DNA from 3 places in the Ensifer sp. LC384 genome. Region 1 is predicted to be linked to each of the others. Evidence: predicted binding sites of a transcription regulator. Region 1 holds the regulator's gene; each other region holds the start of a gene.
What was found. The regulator LexA, encoded in region 1, represses DNA repair genes until DNA is damaged. The targets are predictions, from matches to a motif close to TGTTCNNNNTGTGTTCNG.

Region 1 (4,173 bases):
GTTGTCCGACGCGGTGCCACATGCAAATCGCCTTGCATCCAATCGCAAGCACTGACTCCCATTTCATTAGGGAGGCTTGATGTATTGGTCATCCAACAGTCAAGGAACTGAGCGATGCCCACTTTCATCATCGAGCGCGACGTGCCAGGCGCTGACAAGCTCAGTCAGGACGACCTCTGTGCACTGTCGGCGAAATCCAATGCTGTCGTCGCCGATCTCGGCGTGCCGTACACATGGATCACGAGCTATGTCGCCGGCGACAAGCTCTATTGCGTCCACGAGGCACCGAGCGCCGACGTCATTCGCGAACACGCCGAACGCGGCGGGTTTCCGGCCAACAGAATAACGGAAGTCGCCGCCGTGATCGGGCCTTCGACAGCATCTCAAGGACGCGGCAAATAGCCGAAGCGGTGTTATAATCACCGCGGGCGGGACATCGGCGTCATGACACCCCCGAATCGCCGCCCGGGCCAATGCTCCCCGCGCGCCGTCATTGACTTCCGGCGGCATCAATGCAGGCTAGTCTGCCGGTCATTCGGCGCCCATGAGGGTTCCCCGGCACACCTTTTCAAGGAGACGATCATGGCAAAGGGTCAAGTGCGAAGTAACCGCGAGGTTAGAAAACCCAAGAAGGACAAGGCCGTCAAAGCCGCCGTTACGACAGAAGGCTCACAGGTGAAGCTGGCAGGCAGCAGCTTTTCGCTCGGCAAGAAAGACAAGAAATAGGACAACCGCCTCTAACCTCTCGAACCAAATAGTCGGGAGAGTTTTGTCAGTGACCAGTTGGACTGGGGGTGCACGTCTCCGCACACCCTGCGTGACTGGTCGCCGCAATGCCAGAAACCCCAGCACGCTTGCACGTCGCGCGCCCCCCCTGAAATGCAAAGATCATTGCGGGCGGCAGCACTGGCCAATCGCTTCCCATGTCTGCTGCCAGGCCTGATCGGCCGGCGACACGCCGCATGTGGTAGGCGTCGGAAGATCGAGAACGCCGACACGCACCCTGTTCATGCAAATCTTTGTGCCTTCCCTGCCACACCGTGAGCAGCCGTCATCACCTTTGGCAAAGAACTGTTGAACACGGCACAGTGCCCGGCATGCTTGCTGGACTTTGGAACGAAAGCGCGGTTCACATCGTTAACCAAACTATCGGCACCACCTCTGATCTAGCGGACGTTCACCGTGCTTGCAGCCTTGCTTATCGCCTCGATTATCGCATCGCCTAACATCGCCCTCAGCGCTGCTACGGTCGACGACCTGCAAGCCGATTTCGAAACCGCCGTGCCCTGCCAGCAGATCGATGGCCGGAACGTTTGGAAGGGAACGATCGCCTACTATATCCAGTCCTTCGTCTATCAAGGCGACACGCCCGTAGCGACCGACGCGGCGGACGCCGTCCTGCCGGAGGACAACTCGGCTGAGACCGTCAAGGAGTTCGAGGACGCCTGTTCCGCCACGCAGCCGGCTTGAACCACTCTCTCCTTCGCGACGCTCGCCCAGCAATCGCTCAATGCCAGTCTATTTCCACTTCGCTCCATCGACGGTGGCGCAACCGAGCGGCGTTGCGAGAGGTAAGCTTGAGCCGGTCACAACCCCAAAGATTGATCGGCCCCGGCATTGCCGCATTCAACGCGATGCCGACTTCGTCGAACGGACTCTCCCTGTTGTCCACATATTGATACCAGCGGAACCCAAGGACCGCGGTCGCCGGAACAACGATCGTCAGCAGGATTCGAACCAGCTTCTTCATTGCACCCTCATTGCGTAAACGGAACGAGGCATATCGGCGCCTTGCGGCACGCGCAGCGTCTAGTTGGCCGATGCGCGCACGCTTGATCCCACATTCACGGAATTTTAGGCACTTGCGGAACACATATGGAACAGATAGTGTCTGTTCTTGATTTGTTTCACGCTTCTGGAGCGACTTGCCATGCTGACCCGCAAGCAACAGGAATTGCTTCTTTTCATCCACGAACGAATGAAGGAATCGGGTGTGCCGCCGTCTTTCGACGAGATGAAGGATGCACTCGACCTGGCTTCAAAGTCGGGCATTCACCGGCTTATTACGGCGCTGGAGGAACGCGGTTTCATACGCCGTCTTCCCAACCGCGCCAGAGCGCTCGAGGTCATCAAGCTGCCGGAAGCCTATGCAGCAAGCGCCCAACCCCGTCGCGGGTTTTCCCCGAGCGTCATCGAGGGCAGCCTCGGGAAGCCGCCGGCCCCTGCCCCCGCCGCGAAAGCGCCGCCGGTTGCTGACAACAGCTCCGTGTCGGTTCCGGTTATGGGACGCATTGCCGCCGGCGTTCCGATCTCGGCGATACAGAACAACACTCACGACATCTCCGTTCCGCTCGATATGATCGGCAGCGGCGAGCACTATGCCCTTGAAGTGAAGGGCGATTCGATGATCGAGGCCGGCATCTTCGATGGCGATACGGTGATCATCCGCAATGCCACCTCGGCCAATCCCGGCGACATCATCGTCGCGCTCGTCGATGATGAGGAAGCAACGCTGAAGCGCTTCCGGCGCAAGGGCGCGTCGATTGCGCTCGAGGCGGCCAATCCGGCCTACGAGACGCGTATTTTCGGCCCCGACCGCGTCAAGATTCAGGGCAAGCTCGTTGGCTTGATCCGCCGCTACCACTAAGCCTTGCTCAAGCCAGCTGCCTTCGTGCTGGCCTGCCTTCCTCTTCCTTGAACGTCTCGCCACCTTGGGGTAGCGAGACGGGCATCTCCAACTCGTGCGGCTTGCACGCTCGAAAAATGTTACTGGTGAATCGAGTACTCGCCCAGTTCGCAGAGGTCCTGCGTGTCTTCAGTCGTGTCGAGACCGGAGCCTTCTTCGAATTCAAAGCGCATGTCGTATTTGCAGACATCACGTCCGTCGGCGATGGTGATTTCCATGCTTTCGCCCGGATTGAGTACCTGCCGCCCGAAGACGTCGTCCTCCCACTGATCAACACCGACCGGCGACGTGTAGAAGTTCGTCAGAACCGCTTCCGTCTTGTTCTTCAGCTGAAAGACGAGATCCTCAGCGCTTGCGGTGGCCGTCGACGCGGCAAGAACGGCAAGAGCAGTCAGGGCGATCTTACATTTCATTTTATGTCATCTCCTCCATTGTCGGTTTTGTTTGACACTACCTGTACGGGTCGTGCCGCCGGAATATTCATTCCCGAACCCGTCTAGAGACAATATTCCTTGCACTGACAATACCAGCCGAGTCACCATTTCGGGGTGTGTCCTTGGCAGGCCATGCAGGTTGACGCCTGTTCGCGCGCACGGCAACGCGGATGGGCCACGACCGACTTATGGCGCGGCTTATCTTCAAACCCATGCTCGCCGTAAGCAGGGGCTGGCGGGTGTCATCGCTCGCCGCATCACCCCACCCCACCCCACTATCTCCACCGTGTGCGGCGCAGTCGTCTGCGTAAGGTAGATTTAACCCAGCAATCAATTCCCAGGGAGTGGACGCCGGGCCAATGGGGCCATCGTCGCACAGGCATCGGCAATCGGTCGGCGACTAGCTTTGCCGGGCAAGATGCCGAGCGCGCACGCCTCGCCACGGCGGCGGGGCCGCCCGCTTTAGTTGGGACGGAATCGGCAAGCAATTGCTGGCGGTCGAGGATAACGAAGCAGGAGGAACGGGGAACAAATTCCCACATATAGAAAAAGCGTGGCAGGTGCTGCAATTGAGCACCCTGAATTACAACGCAAAATCAAATAATTAGGTGTGGCTTTGGAGGCCTCGCCCGGAATTGAACCGGGGTACAAGGATTTGCAGTCCTCTGCGTCACCACTCCGCCACGAGGCCTCACCGACTGAGATTATCAAGTCGTGGCGAGCGTTTAGAATGAATATAGACAGAGTGCAAGAGGGTTCATTCTGAATGCGATCCTTTTTTCATCCTGAACAAGCGTTTCCATTCCGTTCTGTGGATTGCGGCTGCATGCCCCAGCCCTACCCTCTTTTTCGAGAAGAACGGATATGATCATTCGAGCCCCGGTCCTCCCCCGCGGAACGACAAGGCAGTTGACCGGCGCCGTCTGCGAACACGGCGCGCAGAGTCGGACGAATAGACATCCTGGGCCGTCCGGTGCCAGCTTCGCACGCAGCGCCGCCGCTCAGACTTTCACACCTCATGAAGATTCGACGTGTTTGGCTGCCGCCCGATGA
Region 2 (4,173 bases), on a different contig from region 1:
GAGCGAAACGCGATACCATACACTCATCCCAACACGTAAACTGGCCGACGAGACTAGACTGTAATCTTTAAAGAATTCGTCCGGATCGGACCGAGGAAACGTCAAGCCGCTGCCGATAACGCGCCAAAGCATGTCGCGCAAAAGTGGTTAACGGTTTTGCGATGACGACATGCGCAAAGACAAGAGCTTAAAAGCGCAGCGAGCGAATCTGAAAGATCGCGACGCGCTTTAGTGATCGCGCTTGCGGCTGCCGAAAGTGTAGCCGGTTTCGACGCTTGCCTTGCCGAACTTGTCGCGCAGCTTGTTGATGGCATCTTCGGCAGCAGCGCGACGGGTCGCTGCTGGGTCGACAAGATCAGGGGGATCGGCGAGATCGGGGCTGGAAAGATCGCTGACGCCGATGCCGATCAGTCGATATTTCGTGCCGTCGACTTCCTTCTCAAGCAGCTGCAGTCCTGTGCGGAAGATCCGGTCGGCGAGCCGCGTTGGGCTGTCGAGGCGGCGGTTGCGGGTCCTGATCTTGAAGTCGGCAGTCTTCAGCTTCAAAACCACGGTCTGGCCGGCGAGTTCGGATTTGCGCAGGCGGTGCGCGACCTGTTCGCTCAGCCGGCGCAGATGTGTGACCAGATCGTCGTAGCGGGCGAGATCGTCGTTGAACGTCGTCTCGGACGACACGCTCTTCGCCTCGCCGTCGATTTCGACGGTTCTCTCGTCGAGGCCACGCGACAGGCGGTAGAGCCTCTGGCCCATGGTGCCGTAGCGGCGCATGAGGTCGGCTTCCTCCATCGTCTGAAGCTGGCCGATCGTGCGAATGCCGTCGCGCTCCAGCGTGGCGGCGAACGCCTTGCCGACGCCCCAGATCAAGGTCACCGGCCTTTCTCTTAGGAATTCGAGCGCCTCGGCCTGGCCGATCACCGAGAAGCCGCGAGGCTTCTGCAGGTCTGATGCAACCTTGGCGAGGAACTTGCAGTAGGAAAGCCCGACGGAGACCGTGATGCCGATCTCCTGTTCGACGCGGCGGGCAAAGCGGGCGAGCGTGCGGGCAGGGGGATCGTGGTGCAGCCGCTGGGTACCGTTCAGTTCCAGGAAGGCTTCGTCGATCGAGAGAGGTTGCACCAGCGGTGTCAACTCCTGCATCAGCGCGCGAACTTCGCGGCCGACGTGCACGTATTTTTCCATATTGGGCTTGATGACGACCGCTTGCGGGCAGGCTTCGAGCGCCTTGAACATCGGCATGGCCGAGCGTACGCCGTGGATGCGGGCGATGTAGCATGCTGTCGAAACGACGCCGCGCTTGCCGCCGCCGATAATCACCGGCTTGTCGGCAAGCTCCGGATTGTCCCGCTTCTCGACGGAAGCATAAAACGCGTCGCAATCGATATGGGCGAGGGTCAGATCGTAGAGCTCGGCATGACGCAGGAGGCGCGGACTGCCGCAGCCAAGGCAGCGTCGCGCCGTCGCGGTCTGTTCCCTAAGGCAATCACGGCAGAAGCCTGGAGTTTGAGAACCACTGTCGAGCATATCTGGAACAAATGTTGAACATCGCGATTTTACGCTCTACGCTAGCGAGTCTCAAGGGAGGCTGCGTTGGAAATTGCCTTGCACGTGAGATTGCCGACGCCAAGCCGCAGGTCGGATTTTGAGCTACTCCGCGCGGCACTCGCACCGTCGGAGCGGGCGGTGCTACCGTTGGAAATGCGCGCGAATGGCGCTGGCGGCATCGGTCCAGTCGGCGGCAATGTGAACACACCCATCCGGCGCAGGCGCGAGCGCGCGAAACTCGGCGTTCGCCATCAGATTGATCAGCAGGCAGGACGGCGCGTGCGCCTGCACCGATTGCAGGTTGCGCGCGATGTCGTCGATGAAAGCAACGGGAAGCGCCCGTCCGGCATGCAGGCGTTGAACGATAGGCCCTTTGGGGTCCTCGGAAGCGAGCAGCGGATAGGGAAGATCGAGCCGGTCGAGCAGAGCGCGACGCGCGGCCGCATGCCGTGGCGGCATGGCCGTCAGGAAGACGATGTCTGCCAGAGCGGACAGTTCGTGAAGAGCCTCGACAACGCCGACAGCCGGCGTCTGCCAGCGATCCTGCGCGGCGTAGAAAGCGTCGAGCATGTCTTTGACGTCGGCCTCGGTCGCCGGCTGTTCCGTTGCGCGATGGATGATGTTGCCAGTCAGCCGGAAGGAGCGCGGCAGGAGGACATGGTCGCGGCTTTCGAGAAAGGCCCGGAAGGGGCCCAGGAATTCGAGCACGACTTCGTCGACGTCGCTGACGATCAGCGGACGGTTGCTGAGGCGGATTTCATCGTCGCGGACAGTATTGTTCAAGTTCAGCTGTCCTGCAGGTCGGCGGCGCCGGAAAGCTTCTCGTGCGCGCGCACGACATCCTGGGGGGGCGTCCCGGTCGCCTCGCAGAAAGCGATCAGCGTCGGTTCGTGGTCCATGAGAAAGGCGACGAGCCCGCCCATGAAGCCCGGCTCGCCGATCGCATTGCGCAGGGAGGACGGATCCGTCCCCGTCAGCGCCAGAAATCGGGACAGCAGGTCCGGCTCGCCGGCAAGCCAGGAAAGAATGTCGATGGCGATTTCGTCGGCGCTCTTCAATGTCTTGGCCTCCTACTGTTTTTACGCCCGGAATTACCTATTTTTCAACCAAATAGGATTATCGTTGAACTCGAGGAAATGGGTCGAGTCGTTGGCTTTGCAACTTAGATGTCTTGAGAAGACTTGCAAGAAGACGACGGACAGCAAGGGATCGACATGCCCAAACAGGTAATGATTGTTGAGGATAACGAGCTGAACATGAAGCTCTTCCGAGACCTGATTGAGGCTTCCGGCTACGCGACGATCCAGACGCGCAACGGTATGGAGGCGCTCGAGCTGGCGCGCAAGTATCGTCCCGATCTCATTTTGATGGACATTCAGCTGCCGGAGGTTTCCGGGCTCGAGGTCACGAAGTGGCTGAAGGAAGACGATGAATTACACGTCATCCCGGTCATTGCGGTGACCGCTTTCGCGATGAAGGGCGACGAGGAACGCATCCGCCAGGGTGGATGCGAAGCCTATGTTTCAAAACCGATTTCTGTGCCAAAGTTCATTGAGACGATCAAAACCTACCTTGGCGATGCCTGAACGGCGGGAAAATTGATATGACTGCGCGCATTCTTGTTGTCGATGACGTGCCTGCCAACGTTAAGCTTCTCGAAGCGCGTCTGCTCGCCGAGTATTTCGATGTGCTGACTGCGGGCGATGGCCATACGGCCCTGTCGCTCTGTGAGACGACGCCGGTCGACCTGGTGCTTCTCGACATCATGATGCCCGGCATCGACGGCTTCGAGGTCTGCGAGCGGCTGAAGGCCAATCCCCGCACCGCACATATTCCCGTGGTCATGGTGACCGCACTTGACCAGCCTTCCGACCGGGTCCGCGGATTGAAGGCCGGTGCCGACGATTTCCTGACAAAACCGGTCAACGATCTGCAGTTGATGTCGCGGGTGAAAAGCCTCGTGCGCCTGAAGAATGTCAGTGACGAGTTGCGGCTGCGTGCCCAGACGGCGCAGACCATCGGCCTTCAGGAACTGGCCCGCCAGGATCGTCCGGACGAGCCGGGCAACGTCCTCTTGGTCGATGGCCGCGGCTCCTCCCAGGAGCGGCTGCAGCGCACGCTCAAGCCGATTGCCGATGTCTCTGTTATCTCCGACCCGCAGGCGGCGCTGTTCGAAGCGGCCGAGAACAATTTCGATCTCGTCATCGTCAACGCCAATTTCGACGACTACGATCCGTTGCGGCTTTGCTCGCAGTTGCGGTCGCTGGAGCGCACGCGCTTCATTCCGATCCTGCTGATCACCGAGCAGGGCAATGACGAGATGATCGTGCGCGCCCTCGATCTGGGCGTTACCGACTATATCATCCGGCCGGTCGATCCTAATGAGCTTGTTGCCCGCTCGTTGACGCAGATCAGGCGTAAGCACTGCAACGACATGCTGAGGAAGAGCGTGCAGCAGACGATCGAGTTGGCGGTCACAGATGGCCTCACAGGCCTGCACAATCGCCGCTACCTCGACAATCACCTGAAGCTGCTGATGGATCGCGCCGCAGCGCGCGAACGCCCGTTGTCGATCTGCATGACCGACATCGACCGGTTCAAGCAGGTTAACGATACCTACGGCCATGACGT
Region 3 (4,173 bases), on a different contig from region 1:
AACATTGGGGGCGGCTTCCTCGACCGTCTTCAGCATCTCCACATCCGCAAGCGGCTGAAAGACGGCGGCACGCTCCGGCACGTGGCTCTCCGACAGGACGGGCAGAAACAGGCTTTCCGCGCCCAGCCGCGCCATGACCCTGTCGGCAAAGGCCGCAAGCGGTCGCTGCCGATCCGGTGTGCCGGAAAAATCCTCCTGCATCACCTCGTATTTTTCGCTTTTGGGAACCGAGAGCCGCAGGATCTCGAAGCCGAAACCGGCATCAAGATCGTCATGAACAGCCTGCAGCCGCTCGCGGAAAAGGCCGGCAACGCGGCCCGGTTCAATCAACGGCGAGGACGTTCCGGCAGCGATGCGAAAGACCCTGCCGTCGACACGAAACAGCAAGAGTTCGAACAGCCGTCCCCCCTCGCCGCGCTTTTCCAGCTCCGGCTTCAGCCTTGCTGCGAGCTCCTGCGTCAGGCCGAGAATATCGTCCTCGCCCTGGACCGGCTCGGAAAGCCGCCGCTCGGCCGAGAGGCTGGCAACGGCAAGCCGCGGCGAAAGCGGCTCGTCCTCCAGTCCCATCGCCTGATCGAGACGCAAGAGCAGGGTGGATCCGAAGCGGCGGGCAAGCGGCGCGCGCGGCGCCTCGATGATGTCGCCGACCTGCTTGAGGCCGACCCGGCCAAGCGTCTCGATCGTCTCGGTCGCAAGCCTGAGGGCCGCCATCGGTAGCGGCGCAAGCACGCGCGCGGCCTCCTCAGGAGCGATCACGCTTTGCGAGCCGAAGCGCGCCACCGCCCAGGAGAGCCCGGCCGAAGACGAGATCGCCGCACGCGCCTCGATGCCGAGATGAAAGAGCCGAGCCAAGAGGTCGTCGAGAAGCGATTTCTCTCCGCCGAGAAGATGGGCACAGCCGGTAATGTCGAGATAAAGACCACTTTCGCCGTCGAGCGCCACCAGCGGCGTATAGCGGCTGCACCAGTCCGCAAGCCCTTCCAGAAGGGCGCGATCCGCCGCCCGGTCGGCGGGCAGCACATCGACCTCGGGACACATGGCCCGCGCTTCGGCAACGCCCTGGCCCAACTGGAATCCGGACTTTTCGGCAAGGCCATCGAGCGCAACGAGGCGCATCGCATTTCTGACCCGGTCGGCAAAGACGACAGGCGGATGATCAGGACGCCCGCGGGAAAGCCACGAGGTGCCCCAGCGTATCCGCGCCACCCGGTCGGCCGGAAGATGCGGAAAGTCGAGCGATAGAATGCGCTGGCTCTGGGTCTGCCGCAGCAGCGGCTGGTAGGGGCTCGACGGGGTAAAAGCGGCGGTCATGGGGGTTCCACTCCAGGAAGAGGCCGACAGGAGCAGGAGACCTGCTTTTTTCGGCAATGACGTGAAAGACGGGATGACCGATGCTGCCGCAAAGCATCGAACCGTCAGGGAGGGGGCGCTCGCGGGCGGGCGCCGGTTCGATATGAAGCCGGAAGAAGGCGCTGCTCGCCTCCTCGTGGCCGGACTGGCGCAGAAGCAGAAGAGGGATGCGCCCGGCGCGCGCGCGAACATGCAGGCGCCGGCTTTCACTCAAGGCCAGCGATGCCGGATTGCCGCGAATTTCGAGAATGACGGCACAGAAGGCCGGGACGGAAAGCGCCGTCTCGGCGATCCAGAGCGCATCTTTCACCGTGCGCGGCAGGCTGAGGATCAGGCTTCGAATGTCGAGCCCGTAGGCCTTGAGACCAAGGCCATAGGGCAGGCCGGCCTCGGTCGAGGCGAGCGACTGGCTGATCCACAGAACCGGGGCCCCGACATCGCCCTTTTGCCGGCGCGCCTGCTGACAGAGGGCACTGAGCGCGGTTGCAAAACCGGCGGCAGCGCCGGCATCGCGCGTCTCGGAATTGCGGATCTCCGTCATGCCCTCGAGCGGCAGCCCGCCCTCGAGGATATCGTCGAGTTCGGGAATACCGAGCGGCAGAACCTTGCGGCCGGATGCCTGGCTGCCCTCTTCCTTGCGCCGGAAGCCCGCGGGATCGGCCGCCTTGACTGCCTTCACGACCCCCGGAAGCCTGCGGTTCTCGATCCTGGCTATGGTTTCGCGAAGCGAAAGAACGGCCTCCCGCTGCACGGCGTTCTCGGCCATGACGGTCAACTCCATTTAAGATGTTCCTGTTATGTTCTTATAGATTCCAGAGCTGCCCTGAGGAGTCAACAACCAAATTTGAGAATTTATTCCTCACCCGTTGCGTCAGGAATTCAACACTCGAAAAACAAAGGCAAAATCGCTATATGGAGGGCAACAAGGAGTGCCTATGGCCCGCATTGACCAGACCGATGATTGGCGGGAACGCCACGCACCGACACTCACGACATTCGAACAACTCGCAGTGGAAGCCTACGGCCACCTGCCGCAGGAGTTCCGCCGGCTGACGACCGACCTCATCATCGAGGTTGCCGATTTTCCAAGCGACGATGTCTTCGAGGACATGGCGCTGGAGACGCCGTTCGACCTGCTCGGCCTGTTCGAAGGCCGCGGCATCAGCGAACGTTTCACCATGGAGACGGGCGAGTTTCCGAACCGGATCACCCTTTATCGCCGCCCGATCATCGACTATTGGGCGGAAAACGAGGAAACGCTGGGCGACATCATCACCCATGTGCTGATCCACGAGATCGGCCACCATTTCGGCCTCTCCGACGACGACATGGAACGGATCGAGGCGAGCGTGGAACACGTGGGCAACTAGAGCATTTCCAGGAAAAATGCGAAGCGGTTTCCCGTCAGGAAATGCGTAAAAACAAAGAGATAGGGCGTTTCTGCGACTCCGTCTAAGCCGGAAACGCTCTAAGCCCCGGAAAACCTCTCGCGCTGGTCAGGAGCATCCTGCTCTGAGGCCAGCCCCTTCGGAAAAACAATCGGAAAACAGAGGAACACTCCGGCCGCAAAACTGGAGCGTCCCTGTTTTTTTACTGCTCCGACAGCTTGATGTCGGGATGATAATCCTTGCCTTCGACTTCCTTGAATACGGCCTGTCCGCATTGCATGTGCTGCGTATCCGCATTGAAGGCGTAGGTCGGCGAGCCGTGCAGGGACCAGCCCTGGTTCAGCGCTGCCGTCACCTTATGGCAGAAGGACGCATCGTCGGGGCCGGTGAGGAAGCGGTAAAGTTTCAAAATCTTGCCTTTCGTTTTTCAATCGTGTCCGCCTTGGCGGCGAGCTTCAAGGCCTGGTCGAGATGCAGCCGCTCGATCATTCGGCCATGAAGATTGATAACGCCCTTGCCGGCATTATCCGGCAGCGCGAAGGCGGCGATGATCGCGCGCGCCTCGTCGACGGCGGCCTGCTCGACGCCGAAGCGTTCGTTGGCCGGGCCGATCTGCAGCGGGTGGATCAGCATCTTGCCGTCATACCCCATGTCGCGCCCCTGCCGGCACTCCTCATCGAAACCGTCGGCATCACGGAAATCGTTGAACACCGCATCGATGGCGTCGAGACCGCTTCCGCGTGCGGCCAGCAGGATCTGCATCAGCCAGGGGATGAGGTAAGGTCGGCCGGGACGGTCGGGAACGCCGGTTTCCTTGCGCAGGTCGTTGAGGCCGACGACGAAGCAATCGAGCCTGCCGCCGAAGGTGCGGCCGGTCTCGGCGATCGCCGGCGCATTGACGACACCGCGTGGCGTCTCGATCATCGCCCAGAGACGTAAGCCTTCCGGCGCATCGTTATCGGCCAGCCAGTCGGCGGCGATCTGGATATCGGCCGGGCTTTCGACCTTCGGCACAAGGATCGCGTCGGGCTTTGCCGAAACGGCTGCCGCCAGATCCTGCTGGCCGAAGCCCGATCCGAGCGCATTGATGCGGATGATGATCTCGCAATCCGGCCTGTTTTCGATGAGGTGGCGAACGAGCCCGTCACGCGCCTCGGCCTTGCGCTCGGGCGCCACCGCATCCTCGAGGTCGAAGATCGCGGCATCGGCGGCAAGTTCCGAAACCTTGGCCAGTGCGCGGACATTGTCGGCCGGCACGGAAAGCACCGAACGGCGCAAGCGAACGGGATGATGTTCAATCGATTTTGTCATGCGGCCAGTTGTGCCCGCCTTTCATTTTTTCCGCAAGACGAGGCGAACGGCCGCCCCCTCTTGCAAGCGGCGGCGGCAACACCCACATCGGAGGCAGAAAGGTGACGATCATGCAAAGCATACG

Region 2: the regulator LexA is predicted to act here: its motif matches at 1,525-1,542, upstream of BC363_RS23305 (DNA polymerase IV).
Region 3: the regulator LexA is predicted to act here: its motif matches at 2,138-2,155, upstream of BC363_RS28315 (metallopeptidase family protein).

The regions. Positions count from the first base shown of each region.
Region 1 covers NZ_MBST01000015.1:115,540-119,712, reverse strand. Annotated here, with positions in the region: gene BC363_RS13900 (DUF4242 domain-containing protein) at 115-402, shown strand; gene BC363_RS35430 (hypothetical protein) at 583-726, shown strand; gene BC363_RS13895 (hypothetical protein) at 1,183-1,470, shown strand; gene BC363_RS13890 (hypothetical protein) at 1,508-1,750, opposite strand; gene lexA (transcriptional repressor LexA) at 1,931-2,647, shown strand; gene BC363_RS13880 (hypothetical protein) at 2,767-3,099, opposite strand; tRNA gene BC363_RS13875 (tRNA-Cys) at 3,738-3,811, opposite strand.
Region 2 covers NZ_MBST01000034.1:275,434-279,606, forward strand. Annotated here, with positions in the region: gene BC363_RS23300 (L,D-transpeptidase family protein) at 1-19, opposite strand, end outside; gene BC363_RS23305 (DNA polymerase IV) at 229-1,521, opposite strand; gene BC363_RS23310 (hypothetical protein) at 1,684-2,325, opposite strand; gene BC363_RS23315 (DUF3572 domain-containing protein) at 2,328-2,600, opposite strand; gene BC363_RS23320 (response regulator) at 2,757-3,128, shown strand; gene BC363_RS23325 (PleD family two-component system response regulator) at 3,146-4,173, shown strand, end outside.
Region 3 covers NZ_MBST01000056.1:150,459-154,631, reverse strand. Annotated here, with positions in the region: gene BC363_RS28325 (DNA polymerase Y family protein) at 1-1,206, opposite strand, end outside; gene BC363_RS36135 (hypothetical protein) at 1,157-2,131, opposite strand; gene BC363_RS28315 (metallopeptidase family protein) at 2,286-2,720, shown strand; gene BC363_RS28310 (DUF1737 domain-containing protein) at 2,941-3,147, opposite strand; gene BC363_RS28305 (CoA ester lyase) at 3,144-4,049, opposite strand; gene BC363_RS28300 (hypothetical protein) at 4,160-4,173, shown strand, end outside.